DNA from 2 places in the Trichocoleus sp. AS-A1 genome. Region 1 is predicted to be linked to the other one. Evidence: predicted binding sites of a transcription regulator. Region 1 holds the regulator's gene; the other holds the start of a gene.

Region 1 (5,620 bases):
ACAGCACTTACCTCCGTCTTAAGTCACACCAACTTGCATTCAAAAGAAAGCCACAGCCTCTCCTTTCTTTCCTCCGCGTCCTCTGTGACCTCCGCGGTTTGTTCTCTCCTAAAAACCTCGAAAATTGTTCACACTCGTGTAGTGTTCGCAACAGACTCTGGTGCTGAACCAGCACTGGCTTCTGGTAAAGGTGGACGAATACAGAGATAGGCAAGGGGTCCCAGCAGAGGAACCAGCGATACTGCCCAAAAAACTGGGGGAATATTGAACCCTCGACGCGCCATATCATCGCCGAGAACGGTCGGAAACAACAGACAGAACAGGCAAAAAGCCAAACTCATGCCATTGACAAAGCGATCGCTTTGGAATTGTTGAATAAACCCTGCCCAATCACCCGCAAGCAAGCCAAATGCTAGCAAGAAAAGCGTGCTGAAATTGAGGATAATACCCGTCCAGCGAGAATCAAAAACTTTCAGCAAGGTATCCTTTTGCCCGGAAAACTCTTGATTCGGTTCCCTCAATGCTAAATAAGGTATTAGGCTAATCACTCCCGTTCCCGCTGAACCCAAAGCAAAAGGCCAGAAACGAATCTTTTGCATCCTCCCATCGACGAACAAAAGACAGCTATAGATGAGTATCCAGATGCCAACTAGGGAAAATATAGAAAGGATAATTGGGTTGACCTGTGTCCACTGACCCGTCAATATATTTTTAATGAGCCTCAGCGTGTCTGGCGTAATTGGCGGTGCCAGCAGCAGAACATAGGAGATAAATCCAGCCCATAATAACCAAAGTGCTGTTTTTCTAGCCATATTTCCATAAAATTTTAATTTCTAGATTGTGCGGGTTGCCGTTCCGTGGAGAAAGCTTCGGCATTAGTTTCTGGTAAGGGAGGACGCAGGCAAAGATAAGCTAAAGCGCCAAACAAAGGAATCAGCACTACTATCCAAAAAAGTGTAGAATTCTTGATTCCCCGACGCGCCATATCATCTCCCAGAAGTGCGGGAAATATTAACCACAGCAGGCAGAAATCCAAACTCATGACATGAACGAAGCGATTTGTCTGGAACTGCTGAATATAATCTGCCCAATTCCCGCCCAATAAGCCATATACAACCAAACTCCCAGCGCCGAATGTTAGCAAAAAACCAAGCCACCGGGAATCGAGTATTTTTAGAAATAAATTCTTTTCTCCGTGAAATTCCTGGTTGGGTTCTCGCAGTGCTAAATAAGGCAACAAAGCAAATGCTCCGACTCCAAAAGAGAACGCCGAAAAAGGCCAAGCTGCTACCTTTTGCTGTTTGCCATCAATGAGCATCAGACAGGCGTAAATCATCGGTACGATGCCCAGAAGATTGAATAGCGCGACGACTAGGGGGTTAATCCCTGTCCATTGACCTGTGGAGAGATTTTTGATGAGTTCAAATGTGCCTGGTTGTTCAGGAGGTGCTAACAGAAAGGCATAGGTAATAAATGCTGCCCAAAGCAACCAAAAGCCAATTTTTCTAGCCATATCAGTGAGGAATGAAAAGCAAAAATTAGAGCTAATCGCAATTAGCCATGTTTATCGTTCGTGGTTCGTGGTGGGCTACCCAATCGCTAATCGCGATTTGCGATTAGCGATTTTCTAAATTAAGCAGGTTGCGTAAGAGCATCCGAGAGATAATCGGCGGCGGCTTCAACGAGTGCGATCGCATTTTCGTACACCATCCGCGTTGGCCCCAAAACCCCCACACTTCCCACGGGTACTGAACCCTGCTGGTAAGTTGCAGAAATCAGCGTACAGGTACGCATCGGTTCTAAAGGATTTTCCGAACCAATCCGCACCGTCACCCGCGAACCAGAAGTGACATCTGAGATAGCCGTGACATCTGGTCTAGGCCATTCAAAGATTAAAGGCCACAGCTGGTCTTGTTCCTCTTCCAATAGATGTATAAGCGTCTGCACTTGCTGTAACTCGGAAAATTCTGGCTGACGCAATACTTCAGCGACGCCACGAACCATAATTTGAGTTGTGGCAGGTTGGGAAGTGCGACGGATCAAGTCGGAAAGCAGATTTCGCAAGGAATCGACATATCGTTGAAATTCTCGGTCTAGTTCGCTCCAGTCTAAAGTTGCCAATTCACTGAGCGATCGCCCCCGCAAGTGGCTATTCAGAAAATTCGATAAAATTTGCAACTCCCGATCTACAATTTCTGCGTCCGGTTGCTCATCCTCCGATTCTGAGAGCGGTAACTCCATTAAGACGCTAGTCGTCTCATAAGAATCCGTCACCACAATCAGCATCACCCTTCCCGGATCGAGCTGCACCAGTTGCAAATGCCGCAAACGATTAGTTCGAGTCTGCGGCATCGTGATCAGGGTAATATAACCGCTGAGCGTTGCCAGAATTTGCGCTGCACCCCGCAACACAGTCTCGAAACTCTGATGTTCCAAGTTCAAACGGTTTGTGAATAACTGCTCTACCTGACGCCCCAAGGCTTCAGAAGGCTTAATTAATTGATCGACATAAATTCGATAGCCAGAGTCAGAGGGAACCCGTCCAGCCGAGGTATGGGGTTGATAGAGCAACCCCGCTTTCTCTAAGACGCCCATTGCATTGCGAATCGTCGCTGGACTGACGCACAGATTATACTCGTCTACCAAAGCTTTTGAGCCGACTGGCTCAGCCGTCGCAATATAGTGACGGACAGTTGCCCAGAGAATACGTTGTTGACGGTCAGTCAGACTTACTTGCCTAGCCATTTAAACGAAAGCCGAATTGGATAGGGTTTTAAAAACAATTGGAAATTCCTGGACTTCTGATGATGAATTTCTCAGTAAGTCCGGCGCTCTTGTCAAGCAAGCAGCCGATTAAATATAGGATAGGTTAAAACAGAATAGCAGATGCTGCCTTCTGCCTGCCGGTTCGCCACACCCAGCCAGTAGAAGCATAACAGCCGCCGAACTTCAACCTTAGACATACCATGACGATCGATCGCAGAGTTAGGACATTATCGCTACCCGTAACTCTAGAGTCCACAGTCTCTATCAGGATTGTCTGTAGTCTACTCGACTGCATCGAAGTTTGTCAGCCAAAACCTCTAAATACTTATTTCGCTAGTAAAAATTAAAACAATATCGTGAACCGTATTTAATTAAAAAATCTAGCCCCAGCCTTTTTCCTTGGTAAGGAAGAGGAGAATTTCTGCCCTCTTGTTGCAGGAAAGGGTTGGGGGAGAGGTTCCAGCTTCAAGATAGTTTTGTACTGGGATCATTAGTATTGGGAAATTGTCGGATCGACTCGGATTGAGTAGGCATCGATGCCACCAGCAATATTTTTGACATTGGTGAAACCTTGCATTTGTAGCCACTGGCACATCTGCACCGAACGGATGCCATGATGACAGAGAACCAGCGTCTCGGTGTGCGGATCGAACTGGGTATGGATTTGGTCAGCCCAGTCGGCAAATTCCGACAAGGGGAGGTTTTCAAAACCCTCAATGCTTGCGATCGCAACTTCCCGGGGTTCTCGCACATCCACCAATTGCAGACTCTTCGGAGAATCGGCAAGACGGCTGGCAAGTTCTTCTACGCTAATCTGGGGAATATCTTGGCTAAAAGATTGAGCAGACATGAGGTTGTGCAACGCTTGAGATTAACTAAGATTTTAATAGTTAGCAGTCCGATGAGCTGAAATAATAGGTTCTGACATCGGGATTAGTGTTCTTAGCTGAATCGCGCTCACCCAAGGTCTACATTTCACCATGAAGCGACGCTCGTTTTTCTACGTTCTAGCAGCTGGCGTTTTAGTGCTGCTGTTAATTGGTGCCGGTGGCTTTTACTGGCTAAGGGCAAACAGCCCCCTCGCCCTTCTAGGAGGTGGGGAGGTGACGAACCCAACTGCCACCATATTTGTGCCGAAACAGGCACCCGTAATGGTGTCATTGCTTGTGAATCCAGATCGGTTGGAAGGGTTGCGGCAGGCTGTAGCGCGTCCCGCGAACCGCAAGCGATCGCGTGCAGAACTCAACCAATTTAAACAAAGCTTACTCGCGAACACGGATCTGGATTATCGCCGAGATATCCAACCCTGGCTGGGGGATGAAATCACGCTGGCTCTCACCAGCTTAGATATGGATCGTACCCGTGACAATGGAGAGCAGCGCGGGCTGCTCCTAGCTGTCACCACCAAAAACCCGCAACGCAGCCGCGAGTTTGTGGATTTGTTCTGGCAGAAGCAAGCAAATGTCGAGACAGATTTAGTCTTTGAAACTTATAAAGGTGTCAAGCTGATTTATAAGAATCAAGAGTCGGTCGTCAAAACTCAAGATGCTGGAAATAAAGGCTTTTACAACCGCGATAGATCGGCATTGCCAAAAGACGCGATCAACCGCGCCTCAGCTCAAAACTCGGTGGCTACCGCAGTGGTTGGCGATCGCTTTGTGTTGTTTGCCAATAACCCTAGGGTGCTGAAAGAAGCCATTAATAATGTGCAAGCGCCCAATCTCAGCCTTAGCGATTCAACTTCTTATCAGCGGGCAATCGAAAGCATCTCTCAGCCGAAAATTGGTCTGACTTATGTGAATCTTCCGTCACTGGCGAAGTTGCTGGGGAATAATTCACCGATGGAAATTAGCCAGACGTATGAGAGTTTAGCGATCGCCATCTCTCCAAAAACTCAAGGATTGCTGGCAGAAACCGCTTTATTAGCGGCTACCGGACAGGAAATCCCCCCGACAACTCCCAGCCTATCTCAACCAGTCGGAGCGTTGCAGTATCTACCAGAGAAAATAGCGATCGCAGCTTCTGGTAGTAACTTAGAGCAACTGTGGACTCAACTCACTTCTGGATTAGATAGCGATGATAGCCTTGTCCAACTGATCGATCAACCCATCGCGAATCTCCAAGCTCGTTGGGGCATTGATTTAAAGCAAGATATCTTTAGTTGGGTGCAAGGCGAGTACGCTTTAGGAATGCTACCTCGTGCCGACCGCAAAGATTCAGATTGGATTTTTGTCGCCGAGAAATCAGCAACGACAAAAGCAGAGGCGGCAATCGATCGTCTAGACGCTGTTGCCAAACAGCAAGGGTTGAGCGTTAGCTCATTTACCCTGGAGAATCAACCGATCTCTGCCTGGACACAACTCACAACCACTGCCGATAAGAATCAGGGTGAAGACCAAGATTCAGTCAAGCTAGAGGCACAGGTGAAAGGAGTTCACGCCAGTATTGGCAAATACGAGATTTTCACCACTTCGATCGAAGCAATGAATCAAGCGATTAAGGCTCCTGATAATTCTCTCGTCAAGAGCGATCGCTTCCAGGCAAACATCACCTCTTTACCCCAGCCAAATAACGGCTATTTGTATCTAGACTGGGCATCTAGTCAGGCGTTTTTAGAGCGTCAGCTGCCCATTGTCAGAGTGGTGGAACTGGTGGCAAAACCGTTATTTAACGAGCTAAATTCGCTTGCCTTTAGCAGCTACGGCAGCGATGACGGGGTTCGCCGCAGTAAAGTCTTCCTCCGTCTAGGTGCTAAGGCTGAGGAATGATTCGCACATCCGAGTAGGGGAAAGGGAATCGGTAATCAGTAATCGCTAAAAACTTCCCGCTTCCCCCGCTGCTGAGTCATATCATG
Region 2 (5,620 bases), on a different contig from region 1:
CGAGCAGTCGAGAACGAGCCGCAACAGTACAAGCAGGATGCCCAGCGGCTGGAAGAATTAGCCATGCGTCTGGGTGGGAAGGATATCGTTGCCTGGTTAAACCCAACGGCTCCTAGTCACGGCGCTGATGACTTGCACGCTGCTGTGCAGGCGATCGCTAACAATTCTCCGTTTAAGTACAGCCGTTTGTTTGCGATTGGTTTATTTACGCTGCTGGAAGTAGCAGATTCCGATTTGGTAAAAGACGAAAAGCAGCGGATTGAGGCGCTCAAGCAAATCTGTAATGCCTTAAACCTGCCAGAAGATAAATTACTCAAAGACCTAGAGCTGTATCGCAGCAATTTGGAGAAAATGGCTCAAATGCAGCTGGCTATGGAAGATATGCTAAAAGCAGATCGAAAAAAACGCGAGCAACGTGGGGATAAAGGGGTTGTGGTGGCTCCTCCCAATAGTTCTCCAGAATCAAGCGTTGCTCCAGGCACTTCTCAAGACTAGGCAACTTGTGTTGAAGCTGAGAAAGCCTTCCGTATGATAGCGATCGCTCATCCGATTCCCTTTTGATGGGCTAAACATCAATAAGTGGTAATGGGTCTTTAGTCATTTGCCAATAGTCATTAGCAACAAACTAATGACTATTGGCAACTGATTTAAGGGTTCGCTTTCTTTAGCTTTGTAGATTACCAACTGCTCTCCAGAAATGAATTTCGGTTTGGCATCTCGGCGGTAAAAATGCAGCCTCCCTTCGCAGCACTTCTCCCAGCTTTCCGAGATATGCACCAAGTTGAAAGATTAGCCCGGAAGTCAAGTTCCGGGCTGGTTTGGCAGCTGACTCAGAAGGCGGTAAGATAGGAGTTCCCGTACATATCCGCGTCTGCGATCGTCAGCATCTGTGGATGCTTTCGCCAAAGAGAGCTATTGGTTACACCCAGATACTGCCGATGTAGCCTTAAACCAACGCTTCTAGGCGCTGGATAAGTTGTGGGGCTGTCAGTACACCCTCAATGCGCTCAACTACCTGACTATTTTTAAATAAAACCAACGTTGGTAGGGCGTGAATTTGATATTGGCTCGCCAAGTTTGGATATTTATCCGTATCAATTTTTACAACCTGTAACCGTTCGTTCATCTGGGCGCTTACCTGCTCCAGGATCGGGACCATCATCTGACAAGGACCGCACCAAGTCGCGTAAAAATCCACCAACACTGGCTTTTCAGACCCAGACAGTAACTCTTGGAAATTGTTGAACTGCTTTTTAGTTGCCATGCGATCAAAGTGTTTTCTGCTCTTTCACGACAATCGTAATCTTTTGGCGTATTGATTCGTTCAGTCCGAGGTACGAATCGACCTAAGATCGTTAGCGCAGTTAAATAACCGCGTTCATAACGGATCGAGAGGAATTTATTGATGGAAGCATTGCCAGAGAGCCAGCAAAGATTGCGCGGACAGGTTGCCATCGTTACCGGCGCTTCACGAGGAATTGGTCGAGCGATCGCCCTAGAATTGGCATCTGAGGGAGCCAGTGTAGCGATTAACTATGCGAGTTCTAGTGGAGCAGCCGAAGAAGTCGTGAGTGAAATTACCGCAGCAGGCGGTAGTGCGATCGCCCTCCAAGCAGACGTATCCAAAGCCGATCAAGTAGACGCCCTCCTGAACACCGTGATGGAGAAGTGGAAGCGCGTTGATGTCTTGGTGAATAATGCTGGAATTACCCGCGATACCCTGTTGTTGCGGATGAAGCCGGAAGATTGGCAAGCCGTGATTGACCTTAACCTCACTGGCGTCTTTTTGTGTACGCGAGCTATCAGTAAGGTGATGCTGAAGCAACGCTCCGGGCGCATTATTAATATTTCATCCGTTGCCGGTCAGATGGGCAACCCCGGTCAGGCAAACTACAGTGCTGCCAAAGCGGGAGTGATTGGGTTTACGAAAACCGTCGCCAAAGAACTCGCCACTCGCGGCATTACAGTCAATGCTGTTGCCCCTGGATTTATCGCCACCGATATGACGAGCAATATCAAATCAGAGGAAATCTTAAAATTCATCCCCCTCGGTCGTTACGGTCAACCAGAGGAGGTTGCTGGTTTAGTTCGATTCCTAGCCGCCGATCCGGCTGCCGCCTATATCACGGGTCAAACGCTCAATGTGGACGGCGGTATGGTGATGGCATAGCGACCATAGCGGCAGAGGACTGTGAGCGTAGTGACGCTCTCCTCGCGGTCGGAGTGGGAAAGAGAGAGGCCGACAAAGAATAACATCCATCACTGCTTACTATGGAGTTAGTCTTGCTCCCTGCGAGGGAAACTATGCGAATTTCTTTTGAACGGACTGGCGGCTTTGCTGGGATGCGCCTGACAAAAGTTTTTGACACTACGACTCTGCCTGCAAATGAAGCAAATCAGCTGCGCCTCCTGATTGACGCAGCTGATTTCTTTGATTTGCCTGCCGCGATCGCTTCCAACACTCCCCAACCCGACCGCTTTCAGTACAAGCTAACGGTGGAAGAAAACACTCAGCAACATACTGTTTTAGTGAGTGAATCCGCCGTACCTGGAAACTTAAGACCGCTGCTGGAATGGCTGATGGCAGCTGCACGCAGAAATTAAAAATGAAGAATTGCCTCTTCCATTTTTAATGCACGCATTTTTAATTTAAATCACTCCCACTTCTTGCCAACCTTTGCGGACTGCATTCTGCTCCTTGGAGCCTTCGCCGTAGAGTTCTCCAGCGACTGTAATGAGAGTATTCGCAGCCCGTTTAAAATTCGCTCTAGAGCGCAGGCGATCGCGTAAAGCGATATACCAGATTTTCCCTGCCTTTTCCCAAGCGTAGCCGCCAATTTCCACTGCTGCTAAATAAAAGGCACGGTTGGCAATCCCTGAGTTAATATGCACGCCTCCGTTATCTTCCAGCCCTTTGTAGCGGTCTTTATAAGTCGCAGGCTGGGGGTCTTTGCCTAGCACTGGGTCGTCGTATGCTGTCCCCGGTGCCTTCATTGAGCGAATCCCAACGCCCTTAACATTGGCGGTAAACAAACCTTCCCCGATAATCCAGTCAGCTTCCTCGGCGGTCTGATTGAGAACCCGCTGTTTTACCAGAGAACCAAAGACATCGGAAAAAGATTCATTCAGTGCGCCGGATTCGCCGTAATAGATTAGATTGGCTTCATATTGGGTGACGCCGTGGGTTAGCTCATGCCCAATCACATCAATCGCCTTGGTGAAGCGTTCAAAAATCTCTCCATCCCCATCACCGTAGACCATTTGGTCGCCGTTCCAAAAAGCGTTGTCATACTTCACGCCAAAATGAACCGTCGAGTCCAAACGCAGCCCTCGATTGTCGATGGAATTCCGCTCGAACACCTGCTCGTACAAGTCATAAGTTGCACCCGATCCGTCGTAGGCTTCGTTGATCGCGGCATCTTCGCTGGGAGGATCGCCTTCACTCCGCACCAAGGTGCCTGGTAGATCGTTGCCATTTTTAGCATCAAAGATGGTACGACGCTTCTCTCCCGCTGATGCTGCGAACGAGATATTTCCCACTGTCAAGCGCCGTCCGCGAAACTGTTCTGACACGGTTAAGGTTTGAAAAGCCCATGCCCGCTGCTCAGGGTTGCCATTCTGGAGAACCTCCTTCAGCATATGAGGAGGAACGATACAACAAATGGGATGAAGTCTATCGCAGCAAGGTTGCAGCCCTACCGCTCTTTTTTTTGGTGAACGCATAAATTATTTCCTTTGTCAAGGACAGAGCATCAAAAAGTGGATGATAAACGCATTCAATCCAATCCGCTCTAGTTATCGAGAATTCGGCAATTTCGTTACAAAAAGTAACTCAAACGTGCCATTGATTGCTCTAGCTGTTTATTATGTACCTCCCCCATATCAGTCGAGGTGAGGACTCTCATCCTCTCGGATTAGCACTCTGTGCCAGTGAGTGCTAAATTGACTAATGGAAGCGCTCTGAAAACCTAAAACATGGCAAAAATCGTTGCATTTAATGACGAATCGCGGCGGGCACTAGAGCGGGGCGTGAACGTCCTGGCAGACGCCGTTCGCATTACGCTGGGGCCGAAAGGGCGGAATGTCCTTCTAGAGAAGAAGTTTGGCGCACCCCAAATTGTGAACGATGGTATCACCGTTGCCAAGGAAATTGAATTAGAAGACCCCCTGGAAAATACAGGCGCTCGACTGATTCAGGAAGTGGCATCCAAGACGAAAGATATTGCGGGTGATGGCACGACGACAGCGACGGTTCTGGCTCAAGCGATGATTCGTGAGGGCTTGAAGAACGTAGCGGCTGGGGCAAATCCAGTGAGTTTGCGGCGGGGAATCGAAAAAACGATCGCCTTCTTAGTGGAGGAAATTGTAGCGATCGCGAAACCAGTGGAAGGTAGTGCGATCGCGCAAGTGGCAACCGTCTCCGCTGGTAACGATGAAGAAGTCGGCAAAATGATTGCCGAAGCGATGGATAAAGTCACCAAAGACGGCGTGATCACCGTTGAAGAATCCAAATCGATGGCAACGGAACTGGATGTCGTCGAGGGGATGCAGCTGGATCGCGGCTACATTTCTCCCTACTTCATCACCGATTCCGAACGGATGGTGGTGGAATATGAAAACGTCCGGATTTTGATGACGGATAAAAAAATCAACTCTATCCAGGATTTGATTCCCGTCTTGGAAAAAGTTGCCCGTTCCGGTCAAGCTTTGCTGATTATTGCCGAAGACATCGAAGGAGAAGCTTTGGCAACTTTGGTGGTAAATAAAGCGCGGGGCGTACTGAATGTAGCCGCCATCAAAGCGCCTGGATTTGGCGAACGCCGCAAAGCGATGCTGCAAGATATCGCCGTTCTCACTGGCGGTCAGCTAATCTCAGAAGAAGTTGGTTTGAGCCTAGATACCGTCTCCCTGGAGATGCTGGGAACCGCTCAGAAAATCACCATTGATAAAGAAAACACCACCATCGTCGCTGGTGATGCCAAGACGGCAGATGTGCAAAAGCGGATTGCCCAAATTCGCAAGCAGCTAGAAGAAACGGATTCTGACTACGACAAAGAAAAGCTGCAAGAGCGAATTGCTAAGCTTGCCGGTGGTGTCGCCGTCATCAAAGTGGGTGCGGCGACCGAAACCGAACTCAAAGACCGCAAGCTGCGGATTGAAGACGCCCTCAACGCGACCAAAGCTGCTGTGGAAGAAGGTATCGTTCCTGGCGGTGGCGCGACGCTGATTTACCTAAGCAAGAAAGTTGCTGACATTAAAAATAGTCTGGACGCCGAAGAAAAAGTCGGTGCTGACATTGTGGGCAGATCTCTAGAAGCCCCCCTGCGTCAGATGGCAGATAATGCCGGTGTCGAAGGCTCTGTCATTGTCGAGAAGGTGCGCGAGACTGATTTGAATATCGGTTACAACGCGGCTACCGACACATTTGAAGACCTGATCGCCGCTGGGATTATCGACCCTGCGAAAGTTGTACGTTCGGCGTTGCAAAATGCCGGTTCGATTGCCGGGATGGTGTTGACCACTGAAGCCCTGGTTGTCGAGAAGCCTGAGAAGAAAGCGGCTGGTGCCCCGGATATGGGCGGCATGGGCGGCATGGGCGGCATGGGCGGCATGGGCGGCA

The links. The regulator HrcA, encoded in region 1, represses chaperone genes, less so after heat shock. The targets are predictions, from matches to a motif close to ANTTAGCACTCNNNANTNNNGAGTGCTAANT.
Positions count from the first base shown of each region.
Region 2: the regulator HrcA is predicted to act here: its motif matches at 3,913-3,943, upstream of groL (chaperonin GroEL).

Region 1 is NZ_JAMPKG010000014.1:136,095-141,714, forward strand. Features, by position in the region: gene NC994_RS13095 (hypothetical protein) at 129-812, opposite strand; gene NC994_RS13100 (DUF2834 domain-containing protein) at 827-1,513, opposite strand; gene hrcA (heat-inducible transcriptional repressor HrcA) at 1,633-2,745, opposite strand; gene NC994_RS13110 (hypothetical protein) at 2,870-3,061, opposite strand; gene NC994_RS13115 (rhodanese-like domain-containing protein) at 3,257-3,616, opposite strand; gene NC994_RS13120 (DUF3352 domain-containing protein) at 3,747-5,534, shown strand.
Region 2 is NZ_JAMPKG010000007.1:11,905-17,524, reverse strand. Features, by position in the region: gene psb29 (photosystem II biogenesis protein Psp29) at 1-495, shown strand, start outside; gene trxA (thioredoxin) at 947-1,264, opposite strand; gene fabG (3-oxoacyl-[acyl-carrier-protein] reductase) at 1,406-2,170, shown strand; gene NC994_RS07205 (protealysin inhibitor emfourin) at 2,305-2,604, shown strand; gene NC994_RS07200 (M4 family metallopeptidase) at 2,650-3,723, opposite strand; gene groL (chaperonin GroEL) at 3,976-5,620, shown strand, end outside.